DNA from 3 places in the Actinoplanes sp. NPDC051851 genome. Region 1 is predicted to be linked to each of the others. Evidence: riboswitches for the same ligand, from Rfam matches in the RefSeq annotation. Region 1 holds a riboswitch; each other region holds the start of a gene.

Region 1 (9,305 bases):
CCAGAACAACAACGCTCAGGGCAACAGCACCCAGGGCAACAGCACCCAGGGCAACAACCAGGGTGGCCCGGGCGGTGGCGGCATGGGTGACGGTGGCGGCATGCGCGGCGGCGGTGGCGGCGGCGCGAGTGGCCTGCTCAACGCCTCGACGGTCAGCGACGAGATGAAGGCGCTGCTGCTCGTGGACGCCGACAGGTACACCTGGGTGGCGGCCGCGGTCGGCTCGCAGAACGCCTCGGGCTACCAGCTCGCCACCGAGAAGCCGGTGATGGCGGTTGGCGGCTTCAACGGCACCGACCCGGCACCGACCCTGGAGCAGTTCAAGCAGTACGTGGCCGACGGAAAGATCCACTACTTCATCGGCAGCAGCGGTGGCGGCATGGGCGGCGGCAACTCCTCGGGCAGCAACGACAGCTCCGAGATCGCCTCCTGGGTCGCGCAGAACTTCACCGCGCAGACGGTCGGCGGCACCACGGTCTACGACCTGACGGCGGCGGCCACCACGTCCTGACCCCGGTCCACCACTCAACACCCCCAAGAAGACAGCGGGCGGCTCCTGGCGGAGCCGCCCGCTGTCCTGTGCCACTCCACGCGAGCCCATATTAAATCCATGATTATCAATATAGACTTCCATGGATTGATTGGCCTCATCCAAGGAGAACTCGCGTGCGAACCACCCCTCTCTCCGGCCGTCGTCGGATGATCACCCTCATCGCCCCGGCGGTCCTGCTCGGCGCCTTCCTGGCGAGCCCCGCCCAGGCCACGCCCGGCGCGGCCGCGGACGCCGCCGCCACCCGCGCGACCGCGCTCAGCGAGAAGCTCGGCACCGGCGCGACCGCCGGCGCCTACTACGACAGCGCCACCGGCAGCATGGTGGTCACCGTGACCACCGCCGCCGCCGCGGCCAAGGTGCGCGCCATCGGCGCCGTCGCGAAGCTGGTCAGGAACAGCGGCGCGGACCTGGACGCCGCCATGGACACCGTCGAGGCCGCCGCCGCGCCCGGCACCTCGTGGGCCACCGACACGGTCGCCAACCAGGTGGTGGTGACCGTGGACAGCACCGTCACCGGCGCCAAGCTCGCCGCCCTGCGCGCCGCGGTCGCCGCGACCCGGGGCGCGGCCCGCCTGGAGCAGGTGGACGGCACCGTCTCCCCGCTCATCGCGGGCGGCGAGGCGATCTACGGCGGCTCGTACCGCTGCTCGCTCGGCTTCAACGTGAAGAGCGGCAGCACCTACTACTTCATCACCGCCGGCCACTGCGCCGACGTCGCCACCACCTGGTACAGCAACTCGGCGAAGACCACCCTGCTGGGCACGAACTACGACTACAGCTTCCCCGGCGACGACTACGGCGTCGTCCAGTACACCAACTCCAGCGTGGCCCACCCGAGCAGCGTCTACACGTACAGCGGGAGCCAGACCATCTCCTCGATCGGCTCCGCGTACGTCGGCGAGTCGGTCAGCCGCAGCGGCAGCACCACCGGCGTGCACACCGGCTCGGTGACCGCGCTCGACGCCCGGGTCTACTACGCCGGTGACGGCATCGTCCGCGGCCTGATCAAGACGGACGTCTGCGCCGAGTCCGGCGACAGCGGCGGCTCGCTCTACTCCGGCAGCATCGCCCTCGGTATCACCTCCGGCGGTAGCGGCGACTGCGACAGCGGCGGCATCACCTACTTCCAGCCGGTCGACGAGGTCGCCGACCTGTTCGGCCTGACCCTGCCCTGACCCTCCCTCTCCTCCACCCCTCCCCTTCGGTACGTCGCGGCGTCATCGGTCTCCGGTGACGCCGCGCGACGTCTCCTCGGCGCTCCGCGCCCTTAAGCAAACTGCACGTAACATGCCGATAAACTCCATCAAAACCGGCAGACAGACTCTCAGCGCCCACACAGTGGGGCCATAAACCCGGCAAAGCCCGGCGGCGGAGCTTTATCGGCATGAGCCTTTCGACGCAGCCTTCGCTGGACGCCGACCAGAACCGCGTCACTGCCCCGGTGCTCGACGTGGTCATCCCGGTCTACAACGAGGAGATCGACCTCGAACCGTGCGTGCGGCGGCTGCACGCGTACCTCGCGGCGAACTTCCCGTACCGGTTCCGGATCACCATCGCGGACAACGCGAGCATCGACGGGACCGCGCTGGTGGCTCAGCGTCTCAAGGCGACGTTCAACGAGGTCGAGGCGGTGCACCTGGCCGAGAAGGGCCGGGGGCGGGCTCTGAAGTACGTCTGGACCCACTCCAACGCGGCCGTCCTGTCCTACATGGACGTGGACCTCTCCACCGACCTGGGTGCGCTGCTGCCGTTGGTGGCGCCGCTCATCTCCGGGCACTCGGACCTGGCGATCGGCTCACGCCTGGCCCGCGGCTCGCGGGTGGTCCGGGGCGCCAAGCGGGAGTTCATCTCGCGCAGCTACAACCTGATCCTGCGGACCACGATGGCGGCCCGCTTCTCCGACGCGCAGTGCGGGTTCAAGGCGATCCGGGCGGACGTGGCCCGCCGCCTGCTGCCGATGGTCGAGGACACCGGCTGGTTCTTCGACACCGAGATGCTGGTCCTCGCCGAACGGTCCGGCCTACGGATCCACGAGGTACCGGTGGACTGGGTGGACGACCCGGACAGCCGGGTGGACATCGTCTCGACCGCGATGGAGGACCTCAAGGGCATCGTCCGGATCACCCGGGGCCTGAGCAACGGAAAGCTCCCGGTGAGCGCGCTCCGGGCTCAGCTGGGGCGCAACCCGCTGCCGGTGGACGGGGTGCCCAGCGGGCTGACCGGGCAGCTGATCCGCTTCGCCGGGGTGGGCGTGGCCAGCACGCTCGCGTACCTGCTGCTCTTCGCCCTGCTCCGCGGCGGTTTCGGCCCGCAGGCGGCCAACCTCATCGCCCTCCTGGTCACCGCGGTGGCCAACACCGCGGTCAACCGGCGGGTCACCTTCGGCGTACGCGGTTCCGAGGGCGCACTCCTCCACCAGCTCCAGGGCCTGATCGTCTTCGCCGTCGGCCTGGGCCTGACCAGCGGATCGCTCGCCCTGCTCCACTCGTCGGCGACCGAGCCGTCCCGCTTCGTCGAGCTGGTGGTGCTGGTCCTGGCCAACCTGCTGGCGACCGCGGTCCGCTTCCTGATGCTGCGGATCTGGGTGTTCCGCGCCGCACGACCCTGAGTTCTCATCGACGGCCCCCGGGCCGGAGGCGGCGCCCGTCAGCCCGGGCGCCGCCTTTTTGCACCATCTGACCGGGACCCATCCGTGATCTTCGTGCTTCGGCCGTCATCGAAACACAGCAAAGCCGTTGTACCGGCTAGTGAATGCCTTTCCCGGCATCCCGCCCAATGCACCCATCCCGTCCCTCGTAGGGGTAGTCCCATCCGGAAGGTCGGGAAAATTCGGCACACGCAGACGTATCACGAAAGCAACTCAGAGGTAACAATGGGCGGTGATCGGGATAGCCGACTCTCGATCGATGCGTACCGGCGCGGCGGACCGGGAGGTGCACGATGCTGAACAAAGAGGACAGCAGGCGGCTCGCACAGTTGGAGCGCCAGCTACTCCGCGACGACCCCGACTTCTGCGCCCGGATGGGCGGCGGCAACTTCAGCGTGCCGACCCGCCGGCGCCCCCCGTTAGCGTTGTTCCTGGTCGCAACCGTCATCGCGGTCGGCGCCGCGGTACTCATCGCGCTCGGCTGGTGGATCCCGGCGACGATCGCCGCCCTCTGGTCCGCCTTCACCCTGGGCGCCGCCGCCTACCGCCTCCGGCGCCACCACTCCGGTGCGGAGATCCGCCCCTTCTGAGACAACCTCCTCCGCCCGCGGGCCCGTGCCGTCCTCCAACGGCGCGGGCCCGTCCCATTCCCCGCCCCAGTCCTCGTAGGGCCGGCGCCGAGAGGCGTCTCGGGCATCCGGACACACCGGTGACGGTGGTGACCTTGCGGGCGCCGGAGGTCGGCTGGCGCCCAGAGGCGTCTCGGGCGTCCGGACACACCCTTCAGCGCCAGCCAGAACCCGGCGGGCGGCGCAGGGCGGGCAGGGCGGGGCGGGCGGCGCGGGGCAGGGTGGGCGGGCAGGGTGGGCGGGCAGGGTGGGGGTGGTTCAGGGTGGGGGTGGTTCAGGGGCGGCGGCCGTAGCGGCGGGCGGCCACGTTGCGCAGGCGCTGGCGGCGGGGGCCGGGGAGACCCTCCACGTACTCCCAGGTGTCCAGGCTGGTCGGGCCGTACGGTCCCGCCTGCGCGATCGGGGGCTCGCCGGTCAGGCGGTAACCACAGCGGCGCGCCACCGACGTGCTGGCGGTGTTGCACGGGTCGATCCGGAGCAGCAGGCGGCCGAGGCCGAGCGTGCCGCACGCATACCCGGAGAGCAGGGTGAGCGCGGCCGTCGCCAGGCCCCGCCGCCGGTGCCGCGCGCCGACCAGGTAGCCCAGCTCCGCCTCGCGCCGATCGCCGGTCACCCCGAAGAGCAGCATCTCGCCGAGCGGTTCGCCGCCGTCGACGGTGATGGCGAGCTGGATCCGGCGTCCGCTGAGCCGGCCGGTCTGTGCGCGTTTCAGGTACGCCAGGCCCGCCTCGATGTCGAACGGCGACGGCATCGGTGTCCAGCGCGCGATCGCCGGCTCGTCCAGCATCGTCACGAGATCCTCCAGGTCGTCCGGCTGCCATTCGCGCAGGACGATGCCGGATCCCTGCAACCTCAGCGGATAGGGCAGAGCGTCGGCGGCCACCTTGAAATCCTGCCCGTATGGACCCGTTCGATGCCAGTAGCGATCGATATGAAAGGGGTAAGGGATTCCGGACGGTCCATCCGTCGGATTACCGCTTTCGCTTCCCGCCGGTCATCCGGACGGCGCGGCAGAATCGGTGCGGTGACACGACATGATGACGGGCACTGGGAGACGTACAACGCCCGGCAGCGGGACCGCCCGGTGCGCGACCTCTGCCGCAGGGCCCTGACGCTGACCGGTCCCGGTGCCGGCCGGACCGCCGTCGACCTGGGCTGCGGCGCGGGCCGGGAGACCGAGGCGCTGCTCCGGGCCGGCTGGCGGGTGCTCGCCGTGGATCGCGGCCCGGCCCTCGACATCCCGGCGAACGACCTGCTCACGGTACTCGCGGCCGGGTTCGAGGAGTTGGACGGGCTGCCGCCCGCCGATCTGGTCTACGCCGGTTACGCCCTCCCCTACCAGACCAGGGAGAGCTTCGATCGCCTGTGGACGGTGATCCGCTCGGCGCTGCGCCCGGGTGGCCGGGTGGCCGTCGACGTCTTCGGCGTGCACGACTCGTGGGCCGGCGACCCCACCGGCACCTACCTCACCGCCGACGAGGCACGCGCCCTCGCCGACGGCCTCACCATCGAGCACTGGCACGAGGTGGACGCCCCCGGCCCGGCGTTCAGCGGCCCCAAGCACTGGCACACCTTCGAGCTGATCGCCCGCCGCCCGCAGTGAGAAAGCCGATCGCAGTAAGAAAGCCGATCGCAGCGCGGAAGCTTGAGCTCAGAGCTTGCGGGCGCCGATCTCCACGCCGGCCGCCCGCAGCCGGGTGACCAGCGCGTCCCCGATCCCGGTCGCCGGGGTCAGCACCCCGCCGCCGTGCTCCGGCAGCGCCTCCCGGTCCAGCGCGAGTGCCAGCGCCGACTCGCCAAGCATCACCGCCGTCGCCGCGTACCCCGGGTCGCCCTTGGCCCTGACCCGGGCCGTGTAGCGCGCCCCGGACGTGGTGGTGGTGAAGATGTCCATGGTGAAGTGACCGTTGCGGCGGCTCTGCTCGTCCGGACCGGTACCGGGCGCGGGCAGCACCCGGTCGAGCACGAACCGCACCGGCGGCACCGCCAGCCCGAGGAAGACCCCCATCATGCCCGCCTTGGTGAGGGTCGCGATCACCGGCGAGAGCGGCGAGGTGCCCACGCTCATCGCCTCGCGGTAGCGGAACCGTTTCCCGTACGCCCAATCCCGCAACGCGTTGCTGCGCCGCACCACCCGGGTGTTGTAGGACGCCATCACGAACGGCGCGAGGTGCCCGCGCAGCCGGGGATCGACCTGCTCGGCGGGGAACGTCTCCATGTCGTTCTGCCGCCCGAAGTCCGGCTCCGCCTTGCGATCGGGACTGAGCGAATACGGACTCCCCGCCACCCGCCGCAGTTTCGGGTCACGCTTCATCACGTCGACCTGGTTGCGCATCGAGTCGATGGTGCCGCCGCTGAACCCGCCGCGCATCTTGGTGACCACGAGCGTGGTGTCGGTGAGCTCACCCGCGCCGTCCCGCTCGGCGAGCTGGTGCAGCACGTGAACGCCCAGATCGGACGGGATCGAGTCGAATCCGCAGGAGTGCACGATCCGCGCGCCGGTGCTCTTCGCCAGCTCGTGGTTCGCGTCGATGCTGTCCCGGGCGAAGAGCACCTCGCCGGTGAGGTCAACGTAGTCGGTGCCCGCCGCGGCACAGGCGTTCACCAGCGGAAGGCCGAACTTCGCGTACGGCCCCACGGTGCTGACCACGACACGCGCACGGGCGGCCAGTGCGGCCAGCGCCTCCACGTCGGCGGCGTCGGCCACGAGCACCGGCCAGTCGACGCCGAGCGACGCCCTGGCCGCCTCCAGTTTCGCCGGTGAGCGACCGGCCAGCGCGATCCTGGTCCCCTCCGGGGCATGCTCGGCGAGATGCCCCGCCACCAGCACACCGACGAAGCCGGTGGCCCCGAAGATGACCACGTCGAAGTCGCGCTCACGATCGCTCATGGTCGGAGATTGTGCACTGCCACTGCACTAGCTGGATACAGAATGCGGGCTTCCTCTTTCAGGTGGTGCTGGACAACATGGTGACTTATCCGCACAAAGGAAGGTCAAACCAATTAATTTGGGGTAACAGCCAGCGGCCTGGTGCCCGGAATACGGACGCCACGCCACCGACCAGTAGTCCGCACAGCCGCGGACTCCGTGACCGGAACGCCGAGTCCATGCCTCGGTCACGGACGACAACCCACAGGCATGGAGCGGGGGACCCACAGTTCCTCGGCGCGCCGCCGCGCGCGCCTCGGGGTGAAGCCGTCTCGCGACGGCCGGGCACCTCTGCCCGAACCCGACAGCTCACCTCGTAGGCGTTGAGGAGAACAATTTCATGGTTCAGATCCAAAAGAGGGCCCGTCGCGTCCTCGGCGCCGCCGTGTGCGGAATCGCCGGCTCCGTGGCCCTGCTCGGCGCCAGCACGCCCGCCCAGGCCGACGCGGCCGACGTCAACTGGGACGCCGTCGCCCAGTGCGAATCCGGCGGGAATTGGCGCATCAACACCGGCAACGGGTATTACGGCGGTCTCCAGTTCAGCCGCAGCACCTGGCGCTCCTACGGCGGTACGAAATACGCGTCCACCGCCAACCAAGCTTCCAAGGGCGAACAGGTCGCCGTCGCCGAAAAGGTTCTGCGCGGCCAGGGCATCGGAGCATGGCCCACCTGCGGAAGGCGGGGCATGACCCGCGCGTACCGGACGGCCTCGGTGCACAAGCGGGCGAACGTGCGGATGCGCCTGGTCTCCAACGTCACCAGGACCCGCAAAGCCACCGGACACACCTACGTGGTGCGGCCCGGTGACACGCTGAGCGGAATCGCCCACAGGTATCACGTCGCGGGCGGCTGGAAGCACATCTACCAGGCCAATCGCGCCCGGCTGAGCAGCCCGAACAAGCTCTACCCGGGCCAGCGCCTCGCCATCTGACACGCCTCGCGCGGCAGGCCGTCTCGAACCGAGCCGTCTCGAACCGAGCCGCCTCGAACCGAGCCGCCTGGAACCGAGCCGTCTGGAACCGAGCCGCCTGGAACCGCGCAGGGATCCTCCTAGGTGGTCCGGCGGAACTCCGGCTGGTCGAGCACCCGCAGCCAGGTGCCGTCCGGCTGGCGTCGTGCCACCTGAGCCCGGGCGCCCGCGCCGTCTCTCGGCGGCGTGGAGGTGAGAGCCAGGTCGCCGCTGATCAGTGTCGGCAGCGGCGGCTCCGGCTCGAACCGGGGCGACTCGGGCAGGATCCCGGCCCAGAGCTTCTCGATGGCGGTGCGGCCCACCGTCTGCGAGCCGGGCGGCCAGGCCATCACCGCGTCCTCCTCGTAGAGCGCGGCGATGCCGGCCGCGTCCTTGGCGTTGGCCCGCTCGACGAAGAGGCGGGTCAGGTCTTCGGGCTTGTTGGCGACTTCGGTCATGCCTCCACCCTGCCCGTCACCCCACCACAAGTCCAACAGATGGTTCTTCTAGCACCTACAATCCCCACTCATGGATCTGCGGCAGCTGGAGTACTTCGTCGCGGTGGCCGAGACGGGGAACTTCACCCGGGCCGCGGAGCGCGTGCACATCACCCAGTCCGGGGTGAGCGCCCAGGTCAAGGCCCTGGAGCAGGAGCTGGGCACGGAGCTGTTCGACCGTGGCACCCGGACCGCCCGGCTGACCGAGGCCGGCTCGGCGGCGCTCCGGCACGCCCGCGAGGCCCTGGACGCGGTCGAGGGGCTGCGTGAGGCGATCGACGACGTGCGCGGACTGGTCCGTGGCCGGTTGACGCTCGGCATGGTGACCGGCTGCGAGATCGCGCCGCTCTTCGACGCGCTCGCCGCCTTCCACCGCGATCACCCCGGCATCGAGGTCGAGCTGGTCGAGGCGAACTCCGACCAGCTCGTCGCCCAGGTGCGCACCGGCGCGCTGGACATCGCCCTGGCCGGGCTCCCGGGACTGCCGGAGCACCTGGCCACGCGGGTGATCGCGAGTGAACGCCTGGTCGCGCTCGCTCCCGCCGACGGCGAGTTCGCCGGGCTGACCCGGATCTCCCTCGGGCGGCTCTCGACGTACGGGATAATCGCTCTCCCGCAGGGGACCGGCATCCGTGACGTGCTCGATCAAGCGCGCGTGGCAGCGGGTCTGGCGACCTCGGTCGCCCTGGTGGCGACCTCCCCGGAGACGGTCGCCGGGCTCGCGCGGCGCGGACTCGGCGTCGCGGTGCTGAGCGAGTCGATGGCCGCCGCGCACCCCGATCTGGTCGCCGTGCCGATCGACGACGTGCCGATCCCGGCGCTGCTCGCCCTGGTCTGGCAGGACCGCCCCAGCCCGGCCCGCGCCGCCTTCCTGCGACACTGCGCGGCGGCCTTCGGATAGCGGCGGCCTTCGGATGGACGGATGCCCCCGCCACTGACGTGACGGGGGCATCCGGAGAAGATGCTGTTACTTGGTCAGCTTCTGCGTGTAGACCTTGGTCGCCGAGCTGTTGCCCGCCTTGTCCTTGGCCCAGTAGCCGACGCGCAGCGTGCCCTTCTTGAGGCCGGAGACCTTCACCGACCAGGAGCCGCCGCTCACCT
Region 2 (9,305 bases), on a different contig from region 1:
GCCCTACCGGTCGCGAGCAGCACCAGGGTGGCCCCCAGGGCGAGCAGGAGGGGAGCCCACCCGCCCGTCGCGGCGTACGCGAGAAGCAGCGTGACCGAGGCCGCGGCGGCGACCAGGGCGACGGCACGCACCCGGCGGCGCGGCAGCAGGCCGAGCGACCGCCAGGGCAGGCGGCCCGCCGGGAGGAGAACCCGGGCGGCGAACCCGGCCATCACCCCCGCGACGACCAGCGCGACGGCACGGGCGAACCCGGCCGAGGGCGGCCACCGGTGTTCCGCCAGGAGGACCGCCACCACCAGCGGCACGCCCACCCCGAGACCCCGGCGCAACCCGGCGAGCAGCCCGAGGACCGGCCAGGCCAGGGCGGTGCCCTCGATCCGGCCGGGATGGTCGGCGGCGAGCGCGCGCAGCCCCCGCATCGCCTCGCCGACGTGCAGGCGCTCGGCGTTGAGGACGGCGATCAGCCAGCGGCCGCCCGGGCTCTCCGGATCCTCGGCGAGCGCCGCGCGGGTGGCCCGGGCGGCGGCACGGGTCCGCCCGGCGAGGCGCTCCACCTCGGCGAGGACCAGCAGGCTGGGCACCGAGCGGGGGCCGAGCGCGAGGGCCTGCCGGGCGGCGTCGCGCGCCGTGCCGAACTCGCCGGCCGCCGCGCGGGCCCGCGCCAGGACCCGGTAGCCGTCCGGCTCGGCGGGGCGCAGGCCGATCGCCTCGGTCGCGCTGCCGATCGCCTCCGGGGTACGGCCGAGAGCCAGCAGGGACTCGGCCCGCTCGACGCACGCGGCGGCGCCGGTCAGCGTGTTCGCGGCGAGCGCCTCCTCGTGCCGGCGCTGCAGGCGGAGCACCGCGGCGAGCAGCACGAGGAGTTCCGGGTCGCCGGGCGCGGCCGCCAGACCGATCCGGATCTCCTCCTCGGCGGCGGCGTAACGTCCCAGGTCGGCGAGCAGTCGCGCGCGCGACGCCGCCGTCACCGAGACTTGCGCTTCTTGAGGTACGCGGCCAGGTCGTCGTACTCGCCGCTCTGGTTGGCGAACATTGCGACGTTGCGGGCGGTGGTGAACCAGGCGTCGGTGGAGGGCCGGACCTCGCGGGCGGCGGCCAGCATGTCCGACTGGTTGATCATCCGGATCTCGCCGGTGGCGATCGAGTCGCGCATGGCGAACTCGGCGGCCGTCTCGCAGAGGTGGGCCATGTCCGCGCCGGAGAAGTTCTCGGTCGCGGCGGCCACCCCGTCCAGGTCGACGCCGGCCACCGGACGGTCGCGCAGGTGGTACTCGGCGATCGCGGCGCGGGCGGCCCGGTCCGGCGGGAGCACCAGCACGGTCCGGTCCAGCCGCCCGGGACGGCGCAGCGCCGCGTCCACGTCCCACGGGGCGTTCGTGGCGGCCAGGACGAAGACCCCCTCGTTGCCGCCCTGGACGCCGTCGAGCTCGGTGAGCAGCTGGTTCACCACGGTGCGCATCGCCGAGGAGTGCAGCTGGCTGCGCTTGTGACCGAGCGCGTCGATCTCGTCGAGGAAGAGCACGCAGGGCGCGTGGGTACGGGCCGACTCGAAGAGGTCGTGCAGGTTCCGCTCGGAGCTGCCGACCCACATGTTCAGCACGTCGGTGATGCTGAGCGAGACGAACGAGGCGCCCATCTCTCCGGCGACCGCGCGGGCCAGGAAGGTCTTGCCGCAGCCGGGCGGGCCGTAGAGCAGCAGGCCGCCGCGGAGGCTCTTGCCGAAGAGGGCGCGCATCTTCGGGTTGCGCAGCGGAGCGAGGAAGGAGACCTCCAGGCGCTTCTTCACCTCGGCCATCCCGCCGACGTCGGCGAGGGTGACGGTGGAGCGCTCGACGTCGAAGGCGCGGTCGGCGTGGCCCTGGACGGGCTCGTGCTGGTCTCCGGCGGCGAAGCGGGGCGGGACGACGTCGCCGAACTGCTCCTCCATGGCCGCCCAGTCGACGCCGGCCCCGTTGCCCGGCGCGCCGGTGCCGTTTCCGGCCGGGTCGGCGCCGCTCACCGGGTCGGCCGCGCCGGTCCCGCTCGCCGGTCCGGCTGCGTGGTTCCCGGTCGGTGCGCCGTTCGCGGCGCTCCCATTGTCGACATTTCCGATTCGCCCGGATGAATCGGGGGTGGTGGCGCCGGGAGCGATAGGACCGGCGAGGCCGGGGGCGGCGGGTTCGGTGAGTGCGGAACCCGTGGAGCCGGGGGTGGCGGGCTCGGCGAGCGCGGAACCGGTGGGGCCGCTGTGGGGCGTGGTGCCGAGGGCGGCGGCCATCAGGCGCTGGGCGGCCGGGTTGGCGGGGTCGCCCGCGAGGGCCTGAGCGGCGTGGCCGATGGCCTCGGCGGGGCGACCGGCGGAGACCAGCAGTTCGGCGAGGTGCAGCCGGAGCGGCAGGTCGTCGGGGCGGGCCTGCACCGCCGCGGTGAGGCTGTCGATCAAGGCGTCGCTCATGAGAGGCGATTATGCCCGCGCTTCCCGTGCGCGGGCCGCACCACCGCCCGGTCGCCCCTCTCGGCCGGCCCCCACGGGTGCCCCGGGGACCCCGGGACACCCCCGGGAACCAGCCAGGACCTCGCGCGCGGCGACCGGAGCGACCGGTTCGCGCGGGCCCGGGCGTACCGGGAGGGGTCATGGGGCGTGGGTCCGGAAGAAGGTGGTGACGTCCGCGGTGAAGAGGCGGGGGACCTCCAGAGCCGCGAAGTGGCCGCCGCGGGGGAACTCCGTCCAGTGCGGGATGGTGTAGCGCCGGGTGGCCAGCGGGCGGACGGACCGGGTGATGTCGGCGGGGAGGACCGCCACGCCCACCGGAGCCCGGCACGGGGCCGGTGGGGCGCCGAGGCCGGTCTCCTTGAAGAAGCGGGCGGAGGACGCCGCGGTGCGGAACAGCCAGTGGTGGGCGACGTCGGCGATGACGCGGTCCACGGGGACCGGGGTGGACGGGTCGGACCAGCGGTCGAACTTCTCGGCCAGGAAGGCCAGCAGGCCCACCGGGGAGTCGTTCAGGGCGTAGGCCGGGGTCTGCGGCGTCGCCGCGAAGAGGATCTGGTGCGGGTGACGGCGGGCGGCGAAGGCCGTGATCGCGGCGAGGCGGGACCGGTCGGCATCGGAGAGAGAATCGCCGAAGGACGCGGGAGTACCCGGCGGGAGGGGCGTCGGGAGGTAGTTCACGTGGACGGCGGCGACCTCGCCGGGGGCGACGGCGGCCAGGTGGAGGGAGACGCCGGCGCCCACGTCGCCGCCCTGGGCGCCGTAGCGGGAGTAGCCCAGGGCCGACATCAGCGCGGCCCAGGCGGTGGCGACGCGCCGCACCCCCCAGGGGCGGGTGGTGGGGCCGGAGAGGCCGAAGCCCGGGATGGCGGGGACGACGACGTGGAAGTGCTCGGCGAGGGGGCGCACCACGTCGAGGAATTCGACGCTGGAACCCGGCCAGCCGTGGGTCAGCACGATCGGGAACGCGTGCGGGTCGGGGTGGCGCAGGTGCAGGAAGTGGACGCGGTCGCCGCCGATCTCGGCGACGTACTGCGGGAGGGCGTTCCACTCTTCCTCGTGGGCGCGCCAGTCGAAGGCGGCCCAGTGGGCGGCGAGCGCGCGGACCCGGGCGAGCGGGATGCCGTAGTCGTCGCTCGCGCCGGCACCGGGGAGCTCATCGGGCCAGCGGGCACCGGCGAGGCGGGCATGCAGGTCGTCGAGGTCGGACCGGGGGACGTGGAGGCGGAATTCATTCATGTCTCTAACGTTCATATGACTAACGTTAGACTCACTAACGTTAGGAGGGCCAATGTTATCCTGGACACATGGATCATCTGGCTAGCTGGCTGCTGTCACAGACGGCCGCGTACGCGCATCGGCTCGTCGGGGACGGGTTCGCGGCGGTCGGGGCGCGGGGATACCACTACCGGCTGCTGGCGTCGCTGGAGGCGGACGGGGCGGCCAGTCAGGCGGCGCTCGGGCGGCGGACCGGGATCCATCTCAGCGACCTGGTCGGCGCGCTGAACGAGCTGGAGGGGGCCGGCTTCGTGGCCCGGTCACCCGATCCGGCGGACCGGCGGCGGAACGTGATCACGCTGACCGGGGCGGGGGCGGCGCGAGCGAAGGAGCTGGGGGAACGGGTGGCCGAGGTCCAGGACGAACTGCTGGAGCCGCTGTCGGAGGCCGAGCGGGAGCAGCTCACCAGACTGCTGCGGAGGCTGCTCGACCATCATCGGGGCGGGTGACCGCACTGCTCCGGGCGTACGGGAGAAGCTTCCGGGCGTACGGGAGAAGCCGGGGCAGAGAGGGCCGCCACCGCCGGAGCGGAAGCGGCCCTCTGCGCGGAATGACCACTAAGCCGGTCGGCGATAGCCCGCGATCGGCCCTCGATCAATCGTCGCCATCCGCACATAGTCGCCCGTGTGCGGGGCGTGGACCACCATGCCGCCACCGATGTAGATGGCCACGTGGTGCACGTCGGAGTAGTAGAAGACCAGGTCGCCGGGCTTCAATTCGCTCCGGCTGACCGCCTTGGTGGAGTTCCACTGATCCTTCGTGTAGTGCTCCAGGCTGACGCCGACCGAGGCCCACGCCGCCTTCGTCAGACCCGAGCAGTCGTAGCTGTTCGGACCCTCCGAGCCGAAGACGTAGGGCTTGCCGATCAGGTCGCACGCCTTCTGAGCGGCCCGTCCACCCTTGTCGTTGGTGTAGGTGACCGGGCAGGGCCCCGTCTTGTACGGGCCGTCGTCGGCGTCCGACGCCTTGTACGCCGTCAGCCGCAGCTTCTGGAGCGACGTGATCTCCTTCTCGATCGCCACCTTCTTGGTCTTCAGGTCGGCGTCGCGGGTGGAGATCTCGGCGGCAAGCTTGTCCAGGGTCTGCTTGTCGGCGGCGTACTTGTTGCGCAGTTTCACCACACTGGCGATCGAATCCTCGCGGCTCTGGGAGAACTGGTCGAGATACGTGAGCTTCTCGGTCAGTCCGTCGGCCGAGCCGCTCTCCAGGAGAGCCGTGAAGACGCTCGGCGGGCCCTGCATGTAGGCGTCCGCGGCGAGACCGCGCACGTCCTTCATCGCGGCCTCGACCTGAGCCTCCAGCGGATCGAGCTTCTTGGCGAGATCCTTCTGCTGCTTCTGCAGCTTGGTCAGCTTGCCGTGCACGTCGTTGTAGTCCTCGATGACGGGCTCGAGCTCGTTCCACTGCTTGTCGATCTTGTCCTCGACGCTGGACGGCGAGGGTGTGGCGTGGGCAACTGCAGGACCGGTGAGAACGATTCCGGCCGCGGCGACGGCGCACAGCACACTGTGCACCAGGCCGCGCACACCAATCCGTTTCACGTGGGCGCGTTGTCCTTTCTTCCCACTCGGCCGCCGACCGGGTTAGCTGTCGGGTTCGGGCGGGAAGCACGCCCGGCCGCGGGGTACGCGGCTTCACCCCGGGAACGTGGGTCCCCGGCTCGCCTCTCGGCGATTAGGCGGTGGTTCGTCAGATCGGCCGGATGGACGATGGGGGGCTGCCGAACCGGGGACCACCGTACTCGGATCATGGGGCCAAATGAAGCGCGCGCCGGGAGGGATACCGCACGCACACCCCCCGATACGCAGGGTCACCGAAACGGCCAGGCTTTCAGGGCCAGCGTGAGCCAGGGCACCACGACGATCACGGTGGGTAGCACGACGAGCCCGATCGCCCCGGCGCCGGCAACGGCGGTGAGGGGGCTCGAGGTCCGGTCCGGGCCGTCCAGGCGGTCCAGTCGGCGGCGCCGCGCCTCCCCCGCCCGGCCGGCCGGCGCGGCCTCCCCGGCGAGCGGCACGGCGTCGGAGAGACGGGCGAGCGCGGCCCGCAGCGGGTCCGGCCCGGTGCGGCGGCGCGCGGCGTCGTCCGCCACCATCTCCAGCAGCTCGTGTACGGCGTCCAGCGGCGCCCGGCTCCGCAGCGGCGGCGGCACGGCCTGATAGAACGCGGTGAAGCTCTCCATCACCAGCTCGTGCCGGTGCCGCAGGTGCGCCCGCTCGTGGGCGAGGACCGCGTCGACCTGCGGGGCGTCCAGCACACGCAGCACGGCGTCGGAGAGCACCACGCGGGGTTCGCGCCCGGGGACGCAGTAGGCCAGCGGCAGGGGGCCGTCGAGGACCCGTACCTCGTCGCCGCTCAGTTCCTGGTGGCGCTCCACCCGGTCGAGCAGGTCGACCAGCATCCGGTGCCGGGCCCGTCGCGCCCGCGCCCGGTAGGTCACCCGGCCGAGCGAGATCAGCAGCCGGATCACGATCGTCCCGGCCACCAGGAGCGAGAAGACCAGCGCGGCGGCGGTGATCGGGTGCTCGGCGCCGGCCTCGCGGGTCAGTTCCTCGGGGCCGGCGAGCACCACACCGAGGGCGCAGAGCACCGCGGTCAGGGTGATCGCCTGCCAGAGCAGGACGGCGGCGGCCGGCGCGCGGTCCGGCCAGCGTGCGGCGGCCAGCACACCCGGGACGACCAGCGAGAGGGTCAGCCCGAGCGCACCCAGGACGAGTGCCGTCACGTCTCGTTGTTTTTAGCTTCTTCCATGGCGGCCGCAAGGGTACCCGGCGGGAGCTGGCCCAGGAAGTACGCGAGGGCGGCGTCCTGGTCGGTGGTGGAGCTGAGCGCGTCCATCATCAGGGCCGCGGTCATCTCCTCGCGGCTCTGCGCCGGCACGTACCGGTACGCGCGGTCGGCCTTCTGCTGGATCACCAGGCGTTTCTTGGCGAGGCGGTCGAGCACGGTCATCACGGTCGTGTACGCCAGATCACGGTCGCGGCCGACCCGCTCGTGAACCTGCCGTACGGTCAGCGGCTCGCGAGCGTCCCAGAGCTGTGCCATGACCTCACGTTCGAGGTCGCCAAGTGCCATGTGTCCCATCCTACTAGGGCCAGTCGTACTACGTTGCGTAGTATCTACTACGAAGAGTCGTAGAAGGGGCTACCCGATGGACGTGCTCGACCTGACGCGCTTGCAGTTCGCGGTCGTGACGATCTACCACTACCTGTTCGTGCCGCTCTCGATCTGCCTGAGCGCGACCGCGGCCGGGCTCCAGATCGCCTGGCTGCGGTCGCGGAACGAACGGCACCTGCTGCTCACCAAGTTCGTCGGCAAGCTGCTGATCGTCACCTTCGCGGTCGGCGTGGTCACCGGACTGGTGCAGGAGTTCCAGTTCGGGCTCGGCTGGAGCGCGTTCGCGAAGTTCTACGGCGACGTGTTCGGGCCGACCCTGGCGATCGAGGGGATGCTCGCGTTCTTCCTCGAGGCGACGTTCCTGGCGCTCTGGTACTTCGGGTGGGAACGGCTGCCCCGGGCGGTGCACACGGCGACCATCGTGATCGTGGCGGTGGGGACGCTGCTCTCGGCGTACATCATCCTGGCGGCGAACTCGTTCATGCAGAACCCGGTCGCGTACGCCATCGATGCCACCACCGGGCGCGCCCACCTGACCAGCTTCCGGGAACTGATGACCAACGAGGTGGTGCTCGCCGCGTTCCCGCACACGATGGCCGGGGCGATGATGGCCGGCGGCGGGCTGCTGATGGCGATCGGGGTGTGGCGCACTGTCGCGGACAACGCCTTCCGGACGCTGGGGCGGCTCGGCGCGTGGCTGATGCTCATCGGCGGGGCCGGGACCGCGCTCAGCGGGGACCACCTCGGCAAGGTGATGACCGCGGTGCAGCCGATGAAGATGGCGGCCGCCGAGGCGCTCTACGAGACCACCACCGGGGCGCCGTTCTCGGTCTTCGCGCTCGGCAGGCTCGGGCACGAGAAGCCGTTCCTGACCATCGAGATCCCGAAGCTGCTCTCGTTCCTGGGGACCGGGTCGTTCAACGGGACCGTCCAGGGGATCGACGACCTGCAGGCGCAGTACAGCGCGCAGTACGGGGCCGGGAGCTACGTGCCGATGATCCCGGTGGCGTTCTGGACGTTCCGGCTGATGATCGGGGCCGGGGTGCTGGGGATGGCGTTCGCGGCGTACTACCTCTGGGTGTCGGCCGCTTCGCGCCGCCTCCGGATTCCGCTTCTGCCCCGCTTCCTGCAGATGGGTTCGGGTACGCCCACCTGGGTGAAGCGGGTGCTGCTGATCTCGCCGGCACTGCCCGCGGCGGCGAACACGTTCGGGTGGGTGTTCACCGAGACGGCGCGGCAGCCGTGGCTCGCGTTCGGGATCTCCAAGGTGTCGGACGGGATCTCGCCGGGGCTGACGAGTGCCGAGGTGATCGCATCGCTGGTGGGGTTCACCGTGATCTACGGGTTCCTGGCGGTGGCGTGGTGCAGGCTCGTCGTCCACCTGTCGCGGAAGCCGCTGCGTCCTGATATCTCGGATATTTCTGATAAGTCAGCCGAACTCGCCCCGGCTTACTAGGAGACCCCCCTCATGATCACCTTCTGGTTCGCGATCCTCGTCCTCGCCTGGGTGCTCTACTTCGTCCTCGAGGGCTTCGACTTCGGCGTCGGCATCCTCGCGCCACTACTCGGGCGCGACGACCACGAGCGGGGTGCGGTCATCCGTACGGTCGGGCCGTTCTGGGACGGCAACGAGGTGTGGCTGGTCGCCGCGATCGGGGTCACCTTCGCGGCGTTCCCCGACTGGTACGCGGTCCTGCTCTCCGCGCTCTACCTGCCGATGGTCGCGATCCTGCTGCTGCTGGCGGTCCGCGGGGTAGCCCTCGAATTCCGCGGCAAGCACGACTCCCCCGGCTGGCGGCGGCGCTGCGACCTGCTGCTCGCCGGGTCGTCGGCCGGCATAGTGTTGCTCTGGGGCGCGCAGCTCGGGGTCTTCGTGGACGGGCTGGCGCTCGGCGCGGACGGATCGGTCACCGGCAGCGGGCTCGGGCGCAGCCTGTCACCGCTCTTCACCCCGGCTGCCGGGCTCGGCGCGGGCGCCGCGCTGCTCGGGGCGATCCTGCTCGGCGCGGCGTTCCTGGCGCTGCGGACCACCGGGCCGGTCCGGCGGCGGGCCCGCGCCCTGGCCAAGCACGGCGGCAGCCTCGGGGCGGTGGCGCTGCTCGCGGCCGGGATCGCCACCGGGTCGAAGCTGACCCTGCTCGCGGCGGCACTCAGCTTCGGGGCGGGACTACTCGCCCGGCGGGGCTGGGAGGGACGGGCGTTCGCGGTCATCGCGGCCGGGGTCGCCGGGGCGGTGGTCGCGGTGTTCACGGCGCACGGGGACGTGGTGCTGCTGAGCACGCTGGATCCGGCGTGGTCGCTGACCCGGGAGTCGGCGGCGGCGACACCCTCGGCGCTGCGCCTGCTGACGGTGGCGGGGGTGATCGTGCTGCCCGGGGTGGTCGCGTACCAGACCTGGTCATACTGGGTGTTCCGGCGGCGGATCGCCAGCGAACGGGTG
Region 3 (9,305 bases), on a different contig from region 1:
GGCAGCGCGCCGACGGAGTACGCACGTTTCTCACCTCACGGGGTATCACCCTTCCTGAGGGCACGCCGGACGACGGCCCCGACCAGGAGACCGTCAACGGCGTCGGCAACCGCAAGAACATCCTCGTCCTGCAGAAGATCAAGGAGGGCGCGGTCCAGGTCTACCCGGGATCGGTGGAGTACCTGAAGGCCGCGAAGGAGGCCGGTCTCCGGCGCGCCGTCGTCTCGGCGAGCGCCAACTGCAAAGACGTCCTGGAGGCGGCCGGCATCGCCGACCTCCTGGAGGCCCGCGTGGACGGGGTCGTCGCCCGCGAGCTCGGCTTGCCCGGCAAGCCCGCTCCGGACACGTTCCTCCGCGGGGCCGAACTGCTCGGCCTCCCCCCGGAGAGCTGCGCGGTGTTCGAAGACGCCCAGGCCGGCGTGGCCGCCGGACGTGCCGGTGGCTTCGGCATCGTGATCGGGGTGGATCGCGTGGGCCAGGCGGAGGAGCTGCGTGCGCACGGCGCCGACGTCGTGGTCACCGACCTCGCCGAGTTGCTCGAGCACTAACCATTGACATTGTTGTCACGAGAGGCACGACCGTGATCCGTGAACGGGCCTACCCCGTTGACCCCTGGCACATCCGGGAGACCCGGCTCGATCTGGACCTGCTGGCCCAGTCCGAGTCGGTGTTCGCTCTCTCGAACGGCCACATCGGGATACGGGGCAACCTGGACGAGGGCGAGCCGCACGGCCTGCCCGGCACCTACCTGAACTCGTTCTACGAGTTGCGCCCGATGCCGCACGCGGAGGCCGGCTACGGCTTCCCCGAGTCCGGCCAGACCATGGTCAACGTCACCAACGCCAAGCTCATGCGGCTGCTCGTCAACGACGAGCCGTTCGACGTGCGGTACGGCGAGCTCCGCTCCCACGAGCGCACCCTGGACATGCGTGCCGGCACGCTGGAACGGGTCGTCGAGTGGGTCTCGCCCTCCGGGCAGGGCATCCGGGTGCGCACGATCCGCCTGGTCTCCTTCACCCAGCGAGCCGTCGTCGCGATCCTCTACGAGGTCGAGCCGCTGGACACCGCGGCCCGGCTGATCCTGCAGTCCGAGCTGGTGGCGAACGAGCAGCTGCCGCCGCAGAGCAAGGACCCGCGGGTGGCGGCGGTGCTGGACCGCCCGCTGCAGGCCGAGGAGATGCTCGAACAGCCCACCGGCGGCATCCTCGTGCACCACACCAAGGCCAGCGACCTGCGGATGGCCGCGGCGATGGAGCACCTGGTCGAGACGCCCGGCCGGCACGCCATCACCACCGAGGGGCACCCCGACTGGCTGCGGACCACGGTCGCCTGCCGTCTCGAGGCGGGGCAGAAGTTGCGCGTGGTGAAGCTGGCGGCGTACGGCTGGTCCAGCATGCGCTCGCTGCCCGCCCTGCGCGACCAGGTCGGCGCCGCACTGGCCAGCGCCCGGCTGGACGGCTGGGAGGGGCTGGTCCAGCAGCAGCAGGAGTACCTGGATGCGTTCTGGGACCACTCCGACGTCCGCGTCGACGGTGACCCGGAGGTGCAGCAGGCGGTCCGCTTCGGCCTCTTCCACACCCTGCAGGCGGGGGCCAGGGCCGAGCAGCGCCCGATCGGCTCCAAGGGCCTCACCGGGCCGGGGTACGACGGTCACACGTTCTGGGACTCCGAGACCTTCGTGCTGCCCGCACTGACGTACACGCAGCCCTCCGCGGCGGCGGACGTGCTGCGCTGGCGGCACTCCACGCTGGACCTGGCCCGGGAGCGGGCGCAGACGCTCGGCCTCCAGGGCGCCGCCTTCCCGTGGCGGACCATCCGCGGCCAGGAGTGCTCCGGTTACTGGCCGGCCGGCACCGCGGGCTTCCACATCGGCGCCGACATCGCCGACGCGGTCCGGCGGTACGTCCAGGCCACCGGCGACTACGACTTCGAGCGTGAGGTCGGCCTGGAGCTGCTGGTCGAGACCGCACGGCTGTGGCGCTCGCTGGGGCACCACGACCGGCACGGGCGCTTCCACATCGACGGCGTCACCGGCCCGGACGAGTACACCGCGGTGGTCAACGACAACGTCTACACCAACCTGATGGCCCAGCAGAACCTGCTGGCCGCGGTGGACGCCTGCAAGCGCCACCCGGACCTGGCCCGCACGTTCGGGGTGAACGACGAGGAGGCCGCCTCCTGGCGGGACGCGGCGGCTGCCGTGCACATCCCGTACGACAAGGAGCTCGGCGTCCACCAGCAGTGCGAGGGCTTCACCCGCCTGCAGGAGTGGGACTTCGAGGGCACGCCGCCCGAGGGCTACCCACTCCTGCTGAACTTCCCGTACTTCGACCTGTACCGCAAGCAGGTGGTCAAGCAGGCCGACCTGGTCATGGCGATGTACATCCGGGGTGACGCCTTCACGCCGGAGGAGAAGGCGCGCAACTTCGCGTACTACGACGCCCGGACCGTGCGGGACTCGTCGCTGTCGGCCTGCATCCAGGCGGTGATGGCGGCCGAGACCGGGCACCTCGAGCTGGCCCACGACTACCTGGGCGAGGCCGCCCTGATGGACCTGCACGACCTGCACCAGAACGCCCGTGACGGCGTCCACGTGGCGTCGCTGGCGGGTTCCTGGATCGCGCTGGTCGCCGGCCTCGGCGGCATGCGCGACTTCCAGGGGCAGCTCTCGTTCGCGCCGCGGCTGCCCAGCCGGATCAACAACCTGGAGTTCTCGCTGCTCTGGCGGGGTCTGCGGCTGCGGGTGAACGTGACCGCCGACGAGGTCACCTACTCGCTGCGCAACGGCGGGGGGTCGGCCCGGCTCACGCTGCTGCACCACGGCAAGGAGCTGGAGGTGACCCAGGTGCGGCCGGTCACCATGGCCATCCCGCCGGCGGCGCCGGTCGGCCCCGCGCCGTCTCAGCCGGCGGGCCGCGCCCCGGTGCGCCGGAACACCAGCAGCTGATCTTCCCGGTACGCACGAAGGCCCCCGACCGCAGTGGCCGGGGGCCTTTCGTATCGGTGCTCGGTACTTCCTAGAGCAGCGAGACGTGCACGTGGTCGGTGTGGTCGCTCACACCGTGGTACGCGTGCCAGGTCCCGGTCGCCGGGAACCAGATCTGCTTGTACCAGATCACGTAGTAGATGCCGAGCCGGTCGGCGTTGCGCACGAGGAACGCGGTGAGGTCGTTGCCGTACCGCATCATGTCGTTGTTGTGCGCCGACGAGAAGCCGCTCTTCTGCAGTGACCAGTCACACGCCCGGCCCTTGGGGTGCTCGAACGGGCCGCCGTCCCGGTGACAACCGACGAAGCGGTTGAATCCGGCCTTCTTCACCTCCTGGTAGAGGTGCAGCGTCCGCTTGGTGATGCAGCCGTTGGTGGTCGGGTCGTTCTGGGTGCACGACTCGGCGGAGAAGCCGCCGCTGGCGTTGCGCGGCGCCGGATCCGCGACCTTGGAGACCGCGTCGACCATGCCCTGCGTGATGGTCTTGTTGATCCCGGTGTCACCGCCGAGCAGGGCCACCTGCTTGTCGGCCGACGTCTTCTGCTGCTTCTGCACGGCGAGCTGCTGCTGCTCGGTCTTGAGCTCGGCGTCGAGCGCGGTCTTCGCCGTGGTGATCTCGGTGAGCGCCGTGTTCAGCTCGTGCAGCTTCTGGTCGTGCAGCTTGTTGATCTCTTCGAGGGAGATCGCCTTGTTCAGGAAGTCCTGGGACGAGTCGCTGCCGAGCAGGAAGCCGACCGCGCTCAGGTTGCCGGTCTGGTACTGCTGCTTGGCGATCGCGTTGACCTCGGGCACCAGGGCGTCCCGGCGCTTCTCCGCGTCCGAGATCTTGGTGGCCAGCGTCTTCTGCGCCTTCTGCGATTTCGTCACCGCGGCCTTGGCGTTCACGTACCGCCGGTTGGTCGCTTCGAGCTGGTCGGAGAGGAGGTCGGGCTGTTCCTCCTCGTCCTCCTCGGAACTGGTGGAGGAGCTGGCGCTCGGTGCGGCGCTCGCCGGTGCGGAGGGTGCCACCAGGAACGCGGTCGCCACGAGCGGCGCCAGGGCCAATATCAGCCACCGGCGGGGACGTGCGGTCATCAACAATCCTTCCTTGTCACCGCCGACCGGGTTAGCTGACGGGTTCGGGACGGAAGAGATCCCTACCGCGCGAGGCGGATTCACCCCAGTGACCTGGGTCCCCGGCTCGCCCTTGCGGGGCGATTGGGCGGTGGCCTGCCGGCAACTCGGGGGCGGTGCCGTCCGGGCAGGACCGGCGAAGAGTTTACCCGAGATATCGCCATCCATGACGACCGAAGAAATGGCTAAAATCGTTACCGGTCAACGACTTTCCGTAGTTAGGTGACGTCATGTGATTGCCCTGTCGCCATGCGTACGAGAACTGTCGATTCCTCGATCGAGTGGGTATGGTCGGTTCGGTTCCCACCCGGGGACCGCCGCCTAATCGCCCGAGTGGGCGAGCCGGGGAACCATTTCTTCCGGGGTGAATCCGCCACGTGCGGTAGGGATTTCCTTCGTCCCGAACCCGTCAGCTAACCCGGCCGGCGGCCGACGGAAGGAAATGGCCTGTGCAGTCAGTACCTGCGCGGCGACGGTGGGTGGCGATCTTCGCTCTCCTCCTTGCCGCATGCGGGGTGACCGGTATAGCGACGCCGGCCTCCGCCGCGCCCCGCCCGCTCGCCGCGCCCGGTGAATCGGGTGACGACGGTGAGGGCGGCTCCAAGTCCCTGCTCGAACAACTCGACTCCGCCTCCAAGGGTTACGTCGAGGCCAAGGCGAAGCTGAAGACCTCGAAGGCGCAGCAGACCAAGCTGGCCGCCGAGATCAAGACGCTGGACGCGTCGATCGGCCCGCAGCAGGCGGCGCTGGACCAGATCGCGGTCCAGGCGTACACGACCGGCCGGCTCGGCCCGATCAGCGCGCTGCTCACCGCGGACTCCTCGGGCGCCTTCCTGGACCGGGCCATCACGCTCGGCACCGTGGCGGTCCAGCAGAACCAGGCGATCACCGATCTCCGGACCACGCTGACCAGCCAGCAGAAGGCCAAGACCGCGATCGAGGCCACCATCGTCGACCAGCAGAAGCAGGTCAACGTGATGGCCAAGAAGAAGCTGCAGGTCGAGACCGCCCTGAAGAACGCGAACCAGGGTGACGACGCCGACGGCGACAGCGGCAGCGGGGACAGTGCCTCGGCCGACGAGCCCTCCGGCAGCCTCGCCGGCGGGTGCACCGAGAACGACCCGACCACCACCGGCTGCATCACGCCGCGCCTGCTGTACGCCCTCAAGCAGGCCCAGAAGGACGGGTTCACCCGGTACGTCGCGTGCTTCCGGCACCAGAACAGCGGTGAGCATCCGAAGGGCCGGGCCTGTGACTTCGCCGCCGACAAGAACGGCTTCGGCGGGGTCGCCACCGGCGCCAGCAAGACGTACGGCAACAACCTGGCGAACTACTTCATCAAGAACTCCGACACGCTCGGGGTGCTCTACGTGATCTGGTTCAAGCGGATCTGGTTGCCGAGCAGCGGCTGGAAGTCGTACTCCGGGGCCGGCGGGACACCGTCGACCGACCACACGAACCACGTGCATCTCTCGGTGACCTGACGGGACCCGACCGAGACACGAAAGAGAGCCCGGGGCGATCGGCACCCCGGGCTCTCTCCTTCTCGTGGTGCGGTTACCGCTTGTTGAAGGCGTCGTACTCCTTCATGACCTCGTCGGTCGGGCCGTCCGCCCGGATCAGTCCGGACTCCAGCCAGATGCAGCGCTCGCAGGTGTCCCGGATCGACTGCTCACTGTGGCTGACCAGGAAGACCGTGCCGGCCTGCTCGCGGAGCTCGCGAACCCGGGCCTCACTGCGCTTGCGGAACTTCGCGTCACCGGTGGCCAGCGCCTCGTCGATCAGCAGCACGTCGTGCAGCTTCGCCGCCGAGATGGAGAACCGGAGCCGGGCCGCCATGCCGGACGAGTAGGTCCGCATCGGCAGCGAGGAGAAGTCGCCGCGCTCGTTGATGCCGGAGAAGTCGATGATGCCCTGCTTCTTCTCCTTGACGTCGGCCGGCGACATGCCCATGGCGAGGCAGCCCAGCTCGACGTTCTGATCGCCGGGCAGGTCGTTCATCAGGGCCGCGTTCACGCCCAGTAGGGACGGCTGGCCGGCCGCGTAGATCGCGCCGCGGGCCACCGGCAGCAACCCGGCCACCGCGCGCAGCAGGGTCGACTTGCCGGAGCCGTTGCTCCCGATCAGGCCGATCGCCTCACCCTTGTAGGCGACGAAGCTCACACCCTTGACGGCGTGCACCTCGCGGACGTTCGCCTCCTTCTGCCGGGTGACGATCTTCTTGAGGCTGGCGAGCGGGCTCTGGTTGTTCTTGCCGCCGCCCCGGACCTTGTAGATCACGTGGGCGTTGTCGGCGATGACGGTGGGGACGTGCTCGATGTCAGCCACGGCCGTAGCCCTTCTCTCCGCGCCAGAAGTAGACGTAGCCGCCGAGACCCACGACCGCGGCCCAGACGGCCGCCTCGGTCCAGAGCAGGGTCGGCGTACCGGCCAGGACCACGTTCTCCATCAGCGCGTGCCGGAACAGCTCGACGAAGACCAGCAGCGGGTTCGCCTCGACGAGGGCCAGCTTCCAGCCGTGCAGGTGCTCGGTGAAGCGGGTGACCGGGTAGAGGATGGCCGAGCCGTACATCCAGAACCGCATGATGAACGGGATCAGCTGCTTGATGTCGCGCATCTTGGAGCCGAGGCGGGCCATGCCCATCGCCAGGCCGGTGTTGAAGACCACCTGGAGCACCAGCGCCGGGATGACCAGCAGCCACTCCGGGTTGATCGGCTCACCGCTGATCAGCACGATGCCGAAGAGCACCACCAGCGCGGTGAGGAAGTTGCGGGCCTCGACCAGGGCGACCGAGAGCGGGAGGCTGGCACGGGGGAAGTGCAGCGCCCGGATCAGTCCGAGGTTGCCGGTGATCGCGTTGATGCCCGAGTTGACCACCGACTGGGTGAACCCGAAGACGAAGACGCCGATGCAGAGGTACGGGATGAAGTTGTCCACCCCGCCGCGGGTGCCGATCACCACGCCGAAGATGACGTAGTAGACGGCGGCGTTGATTATCGGGGTCAGGACCTGCCACAGCGTGCCGAGGTTGGTCTGGCCCAGCGCCGAGGAGGTCTTCGCCCGGGCATGTGCCGAGATGAAATGCCGGTACCGCCACAGCTGACGTGTGTACTCCGGGAGGCGGATCCGCCGTCCGGAAGAGGACAGTCCGTGGCGCCGAGCCAGCTCCTTGGCGGAGAGCTCGGTGCCGGACTCGGCAACCGCCGTCTCTGGCATGGGGTGGTGCTCCGATCTAGTCGGCCCGTAGGTGGCGGCGGACTCCGGTTGCTTGCGCGAGAACACAGCTAGCAAGCATGACAGGGTGACCGCCGGCGCCGATGGAACGGGTTCGTATCGACGCGGCTGTGACGCTAGCTGACCAAACGGCGGAACGCAACCGTTACGTCGTAGCGTTATAGTCGTACGCGTGGCGACAGTTAAGCGCGCACCAGCCGGAGCGGCGGTGCTCCGGACAGACATCACCGCGGCGATCCGAAACGCGGTCATGAACGAGCTGGCAGAGGTGGGTTACGGCCGGCTTTCGATCGAGGCCGTGGCACGCCGTGCCGGTGTGGGCAAGACCGCGATCTACCGCCGATGGAGCAACAAGCTGGAGATGGTACTGGAGATCATCTCCGATGTGGCGGGTAGGAAAGTGCCACTTCCGGACACCGGCTCTTTTGCCGGTGATCTCCAGCTGTTGATGATGATCGTGAGCCGTGCTCTGCAGCACCGGATCGCGTCTCAGATCATCCCCGACCTGATGGCCGAGGCGGCCCGTAACCCACAGATCGCCGAGACCCTCCAGCGTGTCCTGCGCACGCATCAGGAGGCGGTCGGTGACAAGCTGGTCGGCCAGGCGATCGCCCGGGGCGAGCTGCCCGAGGGGACGGACCCGGCGGTCGCCGTGGACCTGATCCTCGGTCCGCTCTACTGGCGTCTCGCGGTGGCCCGGCAGCCGGTCGGCGACGACTACCTGGAGAAGCTGACCGAAGCGATCCTGGCCTCGCTGAGGGCGACCACCCCGCCGGACTGAGATCCGGATGTCAACCGGTTCGCACCCGACCGCAACTCAAGGTTTCCTGCGGTCGGGTGCGCCGGGGCCGAAGGAAGAGGCCGACCGCCTCGTCCCCGACCCCCGTGGAGCCGGCCTCATGACCTCTGCCACCGACGTCCGCGTCGACACCACCGTGCTGGACGCGACCGCCCTGCTCGCCATCGCGATGGGCGGCCACGACACGGCCGGAGCGCTGGCGGCCGAGTGCCGTCCCCGGGTGGTGACCGACGCGGCGGTGGTCGGCGGGTGGCGCAGTCCCGACGGCGTGGTCCGGCTCTCCCTGCGTACCGACGGCACGTACGCCGGTGCGGTCGCCGGTCGCCGCCGGCCGGCCCGGGGCACCTACCGGGTCGAGGGTGCGTCGATCGTGCTGCACGACGAGAGCGGACTGCCCACCCCGGTCGTCGTCTACGAGGGGGAGCTCGAGATGGCCGGGCACCGGCTGCTCCCGGACTGAGAATCCGCTTCCGCGGCGGGCCGCCGCCCGCGATGCTGAGACGATGATCGATTGGTTGAACGGTCCGGCGGTGACGGCGTTCGGCGTGGCGACCACCTGGGCGGAGGTGCTCGGCTTCGCGACCGGCCTGCTCAACGTGTGGTTGCTGGTCCGGCAGAACATCCTGAACTGGCCGATCGGTGTCCTCAACGTCCTGCTGCTGATGGTCGTCTTCGGCGCGGCCGGCCTCTACGCCGACATGGGCCTCCAAGTCGTCTACGTCGTTCTCGGGCTCTACGGCTGGTGGGCCTGGCTCTACGGCGGCGCCGACCGCACCAGCCTCGTGGTGCGGACCACCACGCGGACCGAGTGGCTCTGGCTGACGGTGGCCGGGGTCGTGCTCACCGGCGGGCTCTGGCTCTTCCTGGACCGGCTCACCGGCTCCACCGTGCCGTTCGCCGACGCGCTCACCACGGCGGTCTCGCTGGTCGCCACGTACGGCCAGACGCGCAAGCTGGTGGAGAGCTGGTGGCTCTGGATCGCCGCCGACGTGGTCTACATCCCGCTTTACGGCTACAAGAACCTCTGGCTCACCGCGATCCTCTACGTGGCCTTCATGGCCCTCTGCGTCGCCGGTCTGCGCTCCTGGCGGGGCGTGCTGCGGGCCCAGCGCGACGCTGCGGTCCCGGCGTGAGGTACCGGCACGGTCTGGTGGTCGGCAAGTTCTACCCG

What was found. A riboswitch is a leader RNA that binds a small molecule or an ion and turns the genes downstream of it on or off. The one in region 1 is predicted to bind cyclic di-AMP.
Region 2: linked by a shared signal. The riboswitch ahead of AB0M08_RS39565 (NlpC/P60 family protein) and the one ahead of AB0M08_RS30540 (transglycosylase family protein) in region 1 are both predicted to bind cyclic di-AMP.
Region 3: linked by a shared signal. The riboswitch ahead of AB0M08_RS27065 (hypothetical protein) and the one ahead of AB0M08_RS30540 (transglycosylase family protein) in region 1 are both predicted to bind cyclic di-AMP.

The regions. Positions count from the first base shown of each region.
Region 1 is NZ_JBFAYF010000038.1:42,983-52,287, forward strand. It holds gene AB0M08_RS30505 (glycosyltransferase family 39 protein) at 1-511, shown strand, start outside; gene AB0M08_RS30510 (S1 family peptidase) at 667-1,728, shown strand; gene AB0M08_RS30515 (glycosyltransferase) at 1,938-3,161, shown strand; gene AB0M08_RS30520 (DUF3040 domain-containing protein) at 3,494-3,790, shown strand; gene AB0M08_RS30525 (GNAT family N-acetyltransferase) at 4,104-4,712, opposite strand; gene AB0M08_RS30530 (class I SAM-dependent methyltransferase) at 4,854-5,432, shown strand; gene AB0M08_RS30535 (saccharopine dehydrogenase NADP-binding domain-containing protein) at 5,481-6,719, opposite strand; cyclic di-AMP (ydaO/yuaA leader) riboswitch at 6,918-7,096, shown strand; gene AB0M08_RS30540 (transglycosylase family protein) at 7,099-7,689, shown strand; gene AB0M08_RS30545 (nuclear transport factor 2 family protein) at 7,809-8,165, opposite strand; gene AB0M08_RS30550 (LysR family transcriptional regulator) at 8,236-9,105, shown strand; gene AB0M08_RS30555 (ExeM/NucH family extracellular endonuclease) at 9,172-9,305, opposite strand, start outside.
Region 2 is NZ_JBFAYF010000066.1:25,595-34,899, reverse strand. It holds gene AB0M08_RS39585 (tetratricopeptide repeat protein) at 1-968, opposite strand, end outside; gene AB0M08_RS39580 (AAA family ATPase) at 965-2,434, opposite strand; gene AB0M08_RS39575 (epoxide hydrolase family protein) at 2,612-3,709, opposite strand; gene AB0M08_RS39570 (MarR family transcriptional regulator) at 3,778-4,197, shown strand; gene AB0M08_RS39565 (NlpC/P60 family protein) at 4,306-5,289, opposite strand; cyclic di-AMP (ydaO/yuaA leader) riboswitch at 5,306-5,439, opposite strand; gene AB0M08_RS39560 (M56 family metallopeptidase) at 5,559-6,473, opposite strand; gene AB0M08_RS39555 (BlaI/MecI/CopY family transcriptional regulator) at 6,470-6,823, opposite strand; gene AB0M08_RS39550 (cytochrome ubiquinol oxidase subunit I) at 6,900-8,321, shown strand; gene cydB (cytochrome d ubiquinol oxidase subunit II) at 8,334-9,305, shown strand, end outside.
Region 3 is NZ_JBFAYF010000031.1:51,404-60,708, forward strand. It holds gene AB0M08_RS27055 (beta-phosphoglucomutase family hydrolase) at 1-548, shown strand, start outside; gene AB0M08_RS27060 (glycoside hydrolase family 65 protein) at 581-2,947, shown strand; gene AB0M08_RS27065 (hypothetical protein) at 3,018-4,061, opposite strand; cyclic di-AMP (ydaO/yuaA leader) riboswitch at 4,065-4,201, opposite strand; cyclic di-AMP (ydaO/yuaA leader) riboswitch at 4,409-4,544, shown strand; gene AB0M08_RS27070 (hypothetical protein) at 4,616-5,584, shown strand; gene AB0M08_RS27075 (ABC transporter ATP-binding protein) at 5,658-6,428, opposite strand; gene AB0M08_RS27080 (ABC transporter permease) at 6,421-7,317, opposite strand; gene AB0M08_RS27085 (TetR/AcrR family transcriptional regulator) at 7,544-8,116, shown strand; gene AB0M08_RS27090 (Atu4866 domain-containing protein) at 8,235-8,594, shown strand; gene pnuC (nicotinamide riboside transporter PnuC) at 8,638-9,267, shown strand; gene AB0M08_RS27100 (AAA family ATPase) at 9,264-9,305, shown strand, end outside.